DNA from 3 places in the Pseudomonas sp. KK18 genome. Region 3 is predicted to be linked to each of the others. Evidence: riboswitches for the same ligand, from Rfam matches in the RefSeq annotation. Region 3 holds a riboswitch; each other region holds the start of a gene.
The links. A riboswitch is a leader RNA that binds a small molecule or an ion and turns the genes downstream of it on or off. The one in region 3 is predicted to bind cobalamin.
Positions count from the first base shown of each region.

Region 1: another riboswitch for cobalamin. It lies ahead of V6607_RS18435 (CbtB-domain containing protein); the one in region 3 lies ahead of V6607_RS19110 (CbtB domain-containing protein).
Region 2: another riboswitch for cobalamin. It lies ahead of V6607_RS13525 (TonB-dependent receptor); the one in region 3 lies ahead of V6607_RS19110 (CbtB domain-containing protein).

Region 1 covers NZ_CP146605.1:4,070,449-4,074,084, reverse strand. The annotation lists gene cobM (precorrin-4 C(11)-methyltransferase) at 281-1,027, opposite strand; gene V6607_RS18445 (cobalamin biosynthesis protein) at 1,111-1,503, opposite strand; gene V6607_RS18440 (CbtA family protein) at 1,500-2,198, opposite strand; gene V6607_RS18435 (CbtB-domain containing protein) at 2,210-2,398, opposite strand; cobalamin riboswitch at 2,495-2,711, opposite strand; gene fabF (beta-ketoacyl-ACP synthase II) at 2,748-3,636, opposite strand, start outside.
Region 2 covers NZ_CP146605.1:2,977,236-2,980,871, reverse strand. The annotation lists gene V6607_RS13540 (DNA polymerase Y family protein) at 1-1,028, opposite strand, end outside; gene imuA (translesion DNA synthesis-associated protein ImuA) at 1,036-1,647, opposite strand; gene lexA (transcriptional repressor LexA) at 1,647-2,264, opposite strand; cobalamin riboswitch at 2,366-2,573, shown strand; gene V6607_RS13525 (TonB-dependent receptor) at 2,667-3,636, shown strand, end outside.
Region 3 covers NZ_CP146605.1:4,226,902-4,230,537, reverse strand. The annotation lists gene V6607_RS19125 (LysR family transcriptional regulator) at 1-663, opposite strand, end outside; gene V6607_RS19120 (DUF4865 family protein) at 756-1,310, shown strand; gene V6607_RS19115 (CbtA family protein) at 1,351-2,079, opposite strand; gene V6607_RS19110 (CbtB domain-containing protein) at 2,095-2,307, opposite strand; cobalamin riboswitch at 2,339-2,478, opposite strand; gene V6607_RS19105 (histidine phosphatase family protein) at 2,506-3,069, shown strand; gene cobF (precorrin-6A synthase (deacetylating)) at 3,128-3,636, shown strand, end outside.

The sequences.
Region 1 (3,636 bases), 160 kb from region 3:
TCTTGATCTTGGGCGCCCCGTTAACCACGCTGGCCGAACGCAGGCTTTGGAGCGTGGGTAACCTGGCAGGACGCCAGGTTAGCCGTCCTGGGCCAGGGATGGCCCATGACGGCGGCCCACGGTCCAAAGCCGGAGTGAGGGCACACCGAGCCTAGGCGAGGTGCCGAGTGGTGGGGCAAGAGCGTTTTGCTTACTTTTGCGCTGTTCAAAAGTGAGCCGCTGTAAGAGCGGAACCATAAGCCGCCGTTACCTAAACAACGGATATGTACCCCATCCCCCCTCAGGGCCGATACAAATGCGCATGCCCCGCACGATACAACGACGACTCACCAAAACTGTCACTGGCCAAAACCCGACCCACCAGAATCAACGCCGTACGCCGAAACCCCTTGGCTGCCACCTTCCCGGCAATATCCGCCAGCGTACCAATGGCCCAATCCTGATCCGGCCAGGTCGCCCGATGCACCACCGCAATCGGACAATCCTCCCCATAGTGAGGCACCAACTCAGCCACGATCTTCTCCAGATGATTCACCCCCAGGTGAATCGCCATGGTCGTCCCATGCTGCGCCAGGCTACTGAACACCTCACCCTCAGGCATCGCCGTCTTATCCGCATACCGCGTCAAAATTACACTCTGTGCAATGTCCGGCAATGTCAGCTCAGCCTCTAACAATGCCGCACAAGCCGCCACCGCCGTCACCCCGGGAATGATCTGAAACCCAATCCCAAGCTCCCGCAAAAGCCGAATCTGCTCCCCAATCGCCCCGTACAAACTCGGATCCCCGGAATGCACCCGCGCCACATCCTGGCCTTTCCCATGGGCCGTCTTGATCAGCTCGATGATCTGCTCCAGATGCAACTCGGCACTGTTAACCACCAACTCCGCCTGATGCCCCTCAAGCACCGCCGCCGGCACCAGCGAACCGGCATAGATGATCACCGGGCAACTGCGAATCAGCCGCTGCCCCTTGACCGTGATCAATTCCGGGTCACCTGGGCCTGCGCCGATGAAAAAGACAGTCATGGATTCATTCCTGTGAAAAAAAGCACGCGAGCAGCCCTCCAGATGAAGATTGCTCATGATCAAAGCTGACGATTATCGGGAATTCAGCCGGCGCAAGCCAATGCAAAGGTGGCCTGGGCGGTTTTTTCGCGGGTGATCAGCAGGGTGGCAGGGCTTTGAGACAGCTGTTCTGCCAGGGCCAGGGCGGCACTTTCAGCAATGCCGTAGCAGCCGGTATGAGCAAAAACCGTCTCGGACTTATGGCTCAGTCGATCTTCATAGGGCGCCAATTGCTCCGCACTGAAAAATACCAACGGCAAATCCAGAACCTGAGCCAGTGCCAGCAACCCCGGCTCATCCCGCTTGCGATCAAGACTGGCCAACGCAGTGATGCGCTGACGCTCAATGCCACCCTCGGCGAGGGCGGCGTTGAACAGTTCACGCAGGATGTCGACAGAACAACCCCGCTGACACCCCAGGCCAACCGCCAGGATCATGCCGAATACTGACCATCACGGTTACGGCGAAACAGCCAGGCACTGATCAAGCCCAGCGCCAGCCAGAAGGCAACGTTGGTCAACTGCGAGGCGATCTTGAATTGAGCTTCCAGAGCCTCCGGCGCCAGCATCGAGTGGACTTCCGGCTGTGGTGCGCCAATCACATGGGGCACAGCCAGGATCGCCACGCCCAGGATTTTCAGCAGCCAGTTACGACCGAACACGATCAGCGCGATACCGGCCGCGGTAGAGGCGGCAGTGCCGATCCACCAGATTTGCCGTTGCGCCAGGTCTGCCGCCGCAGTCCCCGGCAATTCAGGCGGCAAGCCCAGGGTCGGCGCCAACACAAAGGTGGCGTAACCGGCCAGGCCCCATAGCAGGCCTTGGGCCGTACGGGTCGGTGCACGCAAGGTGTACAGACCCGCAAGCATCAGGGCAAAACCTACGGCGACCACCAGGTTACCGCCCGTAGTCGACAGCACACGCTGCCAGCCATCTTCCGGCTCCCAGGCTTCAGCGTCGTGGGTGTGGGCCGTGGCTTCGGCATGTTCATGCACTTCGGTCGCGGCCGGGGCGTTTTCGAAGGTCTCCGCCTGCAGGATCAGCGGGGCAACCCAGAAGCTTTGCAGCAAGGTCAGCAGCAAGGCGGCCAGGAGGCCGGTGAAACCTGCGGTTTGAGCAATACGCTTGATCATGTCGGCAGGTCTCAGTGGCAAGGGAACGCAGCGCTGTGGCGGGTATCGTGGGCGGCGTTGTGCACCGCTTCGATGTGCGAGAAACCGGCGAAATACACCAGGCACGCGCCGAGGATCGACGCGCTGATGGCGGCAGTCAGGCGTTGGCTCAGGGTGGCGGTGGTGCTGGCGGTAGAGGCGGTGCTGCTGATGATCGACATGGCGCGTCCCTTCAGGGTTTCAGGGTGACACGAGCGCATGAAAACCCCGCGAGCCAGGCACGCAGGGTTCTGAACAGCGCCCGCCCACCGCGGGTTTGTTATCTGATTTTTTCGGGCCGGTCTCCGGGCTTGCGAGGGGCCTGGGCCTTGAAAGCATCACCTTCCCATGCCGTAGAGGCACAGTGGTTTTGATGCTTCACTCGCTTACCGTTGCGGGGGCAGCACCGGACTCGTCACGCCCTTGAGTAAAGGAACATGACTCACCGGTTTCCCGTTTCACCCTGTGAAGGGCACCCGAAACAAGATGTGTAGGAGAGCATGGGCGGGCGATGGGCGTCAAATCGCCGGGTTATTGCCAGCGTTTGAACAGCACGCTGGCATTCACGCCGCCGAATCCAAACCCATTGGAAATCGCGTATTCAATCGGCAACGACCGGGCTTGGCCTCGGACCATATCCAGTCCTTCGGCAGCGGGGGCCGGGTTGTCCAGATTGAGGGTCGCCGGGGCAATCTGGTCGCGCAGGGCGAGCACGGTGAAGATCGCCTCGATCCCGCCCGCTGCGCCCAGTAAGTGGCCAGTCGCCGACTTCGTTGCGCTGATAGCCACACTGGAATCGGCTCCGAACAGCGTATTGATCGCTGCCAGTTCGCCGTTGTCGCCTACGGGGGTCGACGTGGCATGGGCGTTCAAGTGCTGGATCTGTGCGGCGCTGATTCCGGCCTGCGCGATCGCCAATTCCATTGCCCTGCGTGCACCCGAGCCATCTTCCGGGCCCGAGGTCATGTGATAGGCGTCGGCGCTGGTGCCGTAGCCCACCAGCTCTGCGATAGGCGTCGCCCCACGAGCCAATGCATGCTCCAGTTCCTCGATCACCAACAGTCCGGCACCTTCGCCCATCACAAACCCGTCGCGGCCTTGATCAAACGGGCGGGAAGCCAATGCCGGCGTGTCGTTGTAATCGCTGGACAGCGCACGCGCCGCAGCAAAACCGCCGAGGCTGACCCGGTGGATGCAGGCTTCGGCGCCGCCACACACGGCGATGTCGATTTCGCCGGCACGGATCATTCGCGCAGCATCACCAATCGCCTGTACGCCGGCGGCGCAGGCAGTGACGGGGGAGCCCAGCGGACCTTTCAGTTGATGCTGGATCGACACGTGCCCGGCCGCCATGTTGCCGAGGAATGACGGGATCGTGAACGGCGACAGGCGGCGAGGCCCTTTGCTGTCAGCCGTACGA
Region 2 (3,636 bases), 1.2 Mb from region 3:
AGGTCCTGGCGCTGGGGCACAAACACCGGCAGGTCCTCGGCCACCAGGCGAAAGCCGCGCACCGGCGAGGTGACTTGCACTTGCTCCAGGCGCCCACGGGCCAGTTCGAACAGCATCGCCGCGTCACGCTCGGCGCTGAGCAGGCCGACCTTGATCACGCTGTCGGGCTCGGCCGCGTGCTCCAGGTGCAGGTCAAAACGCTGCACGCCACTGTCGCGGCCACACAGGAACGCCGACAGGTCGCCAGTCAAACGGCGCAAGGGAAACAGCAAGGCCTGGTGGGACAACACATCAAAATTCAGCTCGATGCGCACATCAAACCGGTCCGGCGGCTGGTAGAACGCCAGCGCCAGGGGCCGTTGGCCGCACAGTGCATCTAGGTGCTTGAGCAGCGCAGCGTCGAAGCGCCGGGCCAGGGTATGCCGAGGCAACGCCTGCACCTGGGCCAGGGTGCGCAAGCCCATGCGCGACAATGCGCTGGCAGCTTGCGGGTCGAGGCCGGCGCGGTCGATGGGGATCGGTGCCAGGGCGTGTTGCAGGTATTGCTCATCGGCCACGGCCAGGCCGTCGTAGACATTCGCCAATATCCGCGCCGCCGCCGGGTTCGGCGCGGCGACGATGCGGTGACGAAACCCCAGTTCGGTCAGCTCCTTGCGCAAGCGCGCTTCGAGCAACGGCCACGGCCCGAACAGGCCCAGGCTCGACTCGATCTCGAACAGCAACGCCCGTGGGTAGAACACGCTGACCTGGGAGCTGAAACGGTAGGCCCAGGCGGCGAGAAACTGTTGCCAGTATTCGATCTGCGCCGGGTCGTATTCGGCGCAGGCAAACGCCTTGGTCAAGGCATGGGCTGCCGTCAGGGATTGGCCGGGGCGCAGGCCGAGTTTGCGCGCGGCGTCATTGACGGTTTGCAGCACCCGCCGCTGCGGCGTGCCGGCCAGCAGGGCCAACGGCTGGTCCGGTTCGGGGCGCGAACGCAGCACCCCGTCCAGCGCCAATTGCGGGAACACAATACACACCCAGCGCATGCCAACCTCAGTGCCCAAGCGCAATGGGCGCGGGATGGGCCAGGCCACCCCGGCACTTGAGCACCCGCACCTGCGCCGGGCTCGCCTCAACCGCCAGGCGCAAGGCGGCCGGTGACGGGTTGATGGCCTCGCTCAAGGAGCGCCAGGCGAAGGCCAGGGTCTGGCCGGTTTCCGCCGCCACCTGCAAGCGGCGCAAGGCGCGGTCATCGGCCCTGCGCGGCCAGCACAGCACCGCGCCACAACTGCCGGAACGCAGGCATTGCTCCACTGCCCACAAGGCATCGCGTTCATCGGCCTGGATCACTGACAGCTGGCGCACATCCACCCCGGCGTTTTGCCAGGCGTGGGGGTACGGCGTGTAGGGCGGCGCCACCAGCACGATGCGCTCACCGGCCGCCGCCAACCGTGCCAGGGTCGGCCACACCAACTGCAACTCGCCCACGCCCTCCTTGGCCATCAGGATTTCGCTCAACGCCGCTTCCGGCCAGCCACCGCTGGGCAGCACCGCATCCAGGGCCGCAAGCCCGGTGGGATGGAAGCTGGCCGGCGGCGCGGCGGGCCGGCCTTTCCAGACCCGGCCGCCATTGAACAGCGAGTCCAGTGCAACGACGGCGCCCATCAGCCTTGCCTCACCAGGCCGCAGAACACCCCTTCGATGGCCAGGTCCTGATCGGGCCGCACCACGATGGGTTGATAGGCGGGGTTGCGCGCCAGCAGGCGCACGCGCTCGCCCACGTGTTCGAAACGTTTGATGGTGACTTCACCGTCCAGGCGCGCTACCACGATCTGCCCGTTCAAGGCCTCGGCACTGCGGCGTACGCCTACCAGGTCGCCATCGAGGATGCCGTCTTCGATCATCGAATCGCCCTGCACCCGCAGCAGGTAATCCGGGGTTTTCGCGAACATGCCCGGGTCGAGCAATAGACGGTTGTGCACTTCGGCATCGGCGCCAATGGGCAAACCGGCGGCCACCCGGCCGAGCACCGGAATATCCAGCAGCTCCGGCCGCGCCGGTTGATTGAGCAGGCGGATGCCGCGCGCCTGGTTGGGGTTGACCTCGATAAAGCCGCCCTCGGTCAGCGCCAGCACATGCTTGCGCGCCACGCTGCGGGAGGCAAAGCCGAACGCCTCGGCGATCTCGGCGAGGCTGGGGGACTGGCCTTGCTGCGCGATACGGTCGCGGATAAAGGTCAGGATGGCGGTACGGCGGGGCGTTAGATTCGTCATGGAGTACATTTGTACTCCTGTGGGAATTTTCTGGCAATATCCGTCAGTCGCTTCCCATGCAGCCACCAGAAAAGTCCCCGCCAAGTTGACGAACGGTCTTTCGAATGTTCAGATGCCGGCCTGTTTCAGGTGCCTCATGCCGCCGTGCATGGGGTGAAACGGGAAACCGGTGCCGCTCTTTTCGAGCCAGTCCGGTGCTGCCCCCGCAACGGTAGACGCGTGACCCCTTCGACACACCACTGTGGCCTGCGCGCCATGGGAAGGTGAAGGTGTCCATACGCGTGAGCCCGGAGACCGGCCTGGAATTCTGTTTGGCAAAATCCTGCGGTGGGCGGGCATGGGCCGGTATTGGCGTGTGCTCGGTGCCTACTCGTGCGTGCTTTTCGCGAAAGATACTTTTCCGAGAAGACTATGATTCGACCTTACAATACTTCCGTGCTCAGCCTGCTGCTCGGCTGCCTGTTCAGCCCCCTGCTGCTGGCCGACGACCCTCCCCTTGAGCTCAAGCAGCAGATCATTTCCGCACCGTCGGTGGAATCCACCACCGTGGCCGACATGGCCCAGTACGGCAGCAAGGTCGAGATCGTCACCCGCGAACAGATCGAACGCGCCGGCCCCGCCGCCGATGTGTCGCGCGTGATGCAGATGTTCATCCCCGGCCTGTACGTGGCACCCAAGAATGGCCCGTTCGACTACGGCACTTATTCCCTGCTGGGTGGGCGCAACGACGACACGCTGATCCTGCTGGACGGCGTGCGCCTGAACAACCGCCTGTACGGCGGCCTGTACCTGGACACCCTGCCCGCCAACGCCATCGAGCGCATCGAAGTGCTCAAGGGTGGCCAGAGCCTGCTGTTCGGCACCCAGGCGGTGTCGGGGGTGATCAACATCGTTACCCGCAGCCCGCAAACCCGCGAGGCGTCCGGCGAGGTGAACCTGGGCGCAGACACCTTCGGCGGCACCACCGGCGATGCCCGGGTCGAGAAGATCTTCAACAACGGTTTTGGCGACCTCGGCTTGCTGGCCTACGTCAGCCGCAACGTCTCCGAGGGCTACCAGCCGTTTCGCAACCGCGACATGAAAAACGTAAGCGACAAGAAACGCTCCTACGAAGTCACCACCTTCGGCACCAAGGCGATCCAGTCGTTTGGCGATGACACGCGCCTTGAGCTGTTTTACCAGTACGCCGACGCCAACCTCGATTTCGCCCGGCCGGTGGACAACCACAAGACCACCAACGACCGCGTACAACAAATCGCCACGGCCACCTTCGAGCAAACCCTCAACGAGCGCCTGAGCTACTTCGTCAAAGGGCATATCAACGATTGGGACACGCGCTATACCCGCATCAACAATATCGAAGGCGGCGGCACCCGGGCCA
Region 3 (3,636 bases):
CACCGCCATTACGCCGCCGCCGACAAACACTTCGGTCCAGTCAATCCGCGCCTCATCCAGCGCGCGTACCGCCAGGTGTCGCACGCCGCAGGGCGAGGCCATGGTTGCCATGCGCAGGGGCGTGCCGGGCGTGTGCTGCCAGGTAGGCGCGGCGAACCAGCCAAAGCGCTCCACCACCAATACCTCACCGTCCTGGCGATCGCCTTCGTTGCGCACGATCACCGCGTCCAGTTCGTTGCGGTCGAACGCCGCCACCAGGTCGCGGGACGATGCAATCCGCACCTCCAGGATCACCAGCGGGTCATAGGCGGCCAGGCGGCTGAGCCACAGTGGCAGGTCCGGCCCGGCCACGTGGTCGCTGATGCCGATCACCAACCGTCGCGGGGCGCCATTGCCCATGTCACCCAACGCCCGTTCGTGGGCATTGAGCAGCGCGCGGGCGGCGACGATGAACTGCTCGCCCTGGGGCGACAGCCGCACATGCCGCGGTGTGCGCACCAGCAGGCGATAACCGAGGCGTTCTTCCAGGCGCTTGAGCTTGAGGCTGATGGCTGCCTGCGAGGTGTCCAGTGCCTGGGCCGCGCGGGTGAAACTGGCGAAATCGGCGACCAGGACGAAGGCGTGCACGGTGTCGATATCCAGCGGCTTGAGTGCGTCGGTCATTTCAATTCCTTATCACACCTATATCCGGTGATATCTTGCTGAAATCATTGGCGCTGCGCAAGCTGGACACTCATCTGAACAGGAGCGCCATGATGTTTGCCAAACAGTATTCACACCGCTTGCCAGCCGATTACGACATGGGTGTCATCCGTGAGCGGGCCGCTCGCCTGGGGCCGTTGTGGGATCATGCCGAGGGTTTGCTGTTCAAGGCGTTTATCGCCCAGGAGAGAGGGCAGGGGCCGGGGGTGGGTAACCTGTATTCGTCGGTTTATCTGTGGTCGGATCCTTTGCAGGCTGCGGATTTCTTGCTCGGCGAGCGCTTCCAGAAGGTCCTCGACAGTTTTGGCCAGCCGCACATTGAGTCCTGGTTACCGCTGGATGTGCAGCGAGGTCCGGCGCAAGACGCCTTGAGCCTGTATCGGGAGGAGTGGGCGCTGGCGCCGGGGGCGGACCGCGGGCAAATCCTCGCCGCAGAAAAGGCCCGCAACCAGCAGCTCGCGGACAGCAGCGATAACTTCGCGGTGTTTCTGGCGCTGGATGTGCAGGCGTGGAAGCTGGTGCGAATTACCTTGTCGGCCAAGGCGCTGGATGTGAACCATCCGGGCAATGGCTACGAGGTGTTCTACCTGGCGCGGCCCGGGGTGTGAATGCCGGTAGCCGCCGATTCGTCGGCGGCTACCTGTACCGTCAGGAGTTGAGACGCGCCTGAGGCTGGCTCAGCTTGCGCTCGGCCACGGCGCCGAACACCAGGCCCAGGGTGGTCCACAGCACCAGTTGAATCCCCAGGGAGGCCACGCGGAATTTCCACAGCAACACTGCCGAGAACTGTTCCGGCACTTCGTTGATGGTCGGGAACAAGCTGCCGGCCACCGACACGATCACGATATACAGCGCCACACCGAGGATCGCGCCTGCCCATAGGCCACGGCTGGCAATCAGCTTGCGCGCCGCGTTGATCGCAATCACCGCAGCCGCCACCGACACCAGCAGCATCAGGAAGAACAGCTTGGTGCGTTGCGCGATGGTGGCCGGGTCGCCCACCGATGGCGGGTTGGCCGGATACTTCAGCCCCGGCACCACGATGATCGTCACAAACGCCGCCAATGCCAGCAGCGCTGCCAAGCCACGGGGGCCGACCTTGCCGATGCGGCCCAGGGAGTAGGCGAACACCAGGGCGAAAATGCCACCCAGGGAGACGCTGTACACCACCACGCCGGTGAACAGGCCGAAGGTACTTTGTACTTCGCGGCTCACCAGTTCCTCTTCCGGCGCGTCGCCGTGCATCTGTGCCATCTGATCTTCGAAGGCGATGGCCTTGTCGATCTGCGGCTCACCAAAAGTCTTGGCGAAGCCGAAGGCCAGGATGCCGGCGAGCAGGCCCACCAGCATCCCGCGAACGAGTAAATGTCCTGTCATGTCGTCACGCTCCAATCAATGGCAGGGGAAACCCAGCAGGTGGCGACCGTCATGCACAAACTCATGCACGTACATGCCTTTGAACACGGCCGTCGCGCCTTGCTCGGCGCCGACGAAGTAAATCGCGAGCAACAGCAGCAGGCCGCCGAAGATCGCCCAGGGCAGGATTTCGCCCAGGGGAATGGACGGTATTGAAACGTCGGAGCCAGTTGCAGCGGTATAAGCCATGAGAACCTCCAGGGATGACGCGTCCCGAAATGGATAGCGAGTTGGCTGAAACAGGGTCTGGCTTACGGCTAAAAGGCCGAATACAGTGGCGCGACCGCGCCGGCATTGAACCGGCTTCCTGTTGCAGAATAGTTGAAACATGTTGAAACAACTTCGCAAGTCTACGCTGACTGCACCTTAAAACCAGAGCGATTTGTCATGCAGGCCACCCGTTTGACCCTTGTTGCCCACGCCAGCACCCGTGCCCAGAAACAGGCACGCTTTGCGCTGGATGAGTCGGTGGAGATGGACTGGCAGCAGGCGGCGCTTTCCCAGGGGCAACGCTTCAAGCGTGCACCCCGGGTGCTGTGCGGCCCGGAGGCGCGGACCCGGCAGACGGCGGCGCTGTTTGCCGACGATGCTTTGGTTGAAACAGCCCTGCGCGATTGTGATTTTGGCCGCTGGCAAGGGTTGGCGATCGAGGAGGTTCAGCAGGCCGAACCCGAAGCGCTTCAGGCCTGGTTGACCGACAGCACCTCGGCGCCCCACGGCGGCGAGTCGGTAGTGCAACTGTGTGAGCGGATAGGACAGTGGTTGCAGTCCCTCGAGCAATCCCCGGGGCATGTCGTGGCGGTGACGCATCCATTTGTGATCCGCGCAGCGCTGCTGCATGTCATGCAATGCCCACCCGCCATGTTCAACCTGATCGACGTGGAACCGCTGTCATCCACCGAGTTGCGATTCAATGGGCGTTGGCGCCTGCGCCTGGAAACTCACGCCTGACGTCCCGAACATGGCAAAATCCGTTCCCCGCACCGAGACCACCCATGAAGACTTTCCCATGAAACGCATCCTGATCATCGGCATTGGCGCCGGCAACCCTGACTACATCACGATGCAGGCGGTCAAGGCGCTAAACCGCACCGACGTGTTTTTCCTGATGGACAAGGGCCAGAGCAAGGACAAGCTGATCGACCTGCGCCGGGAAATCTGCGAGACCTACATCACCGATCACGCCTACCGCTTTGTCGAGGCCGATTGCCCCGAGCGGGTGCGCGGTGATATCGACTACACCACCGCCGTGAAGGACCTGAACCGCGACAAGCAGCAGACCTTCGAACGGATGATCAATGAAGAAATGGCCGACGGCGAAGTGGGCGCATTCCTGGCCTGGGGCGACCCCGCACTGTACGACAGCACCATTCGTATCCTGCAGGCGATCCTCGCCAGCGGCAGCTGCGAATTCGAGTTTGAAGTGATCCCCGGGATCACCAGCGTCCAGGCGTTGGCGGCGCAGCACAAAGTGCCGCTGAACCGCATCGGTCGCTCCATCGAAATCACCACCGGGCG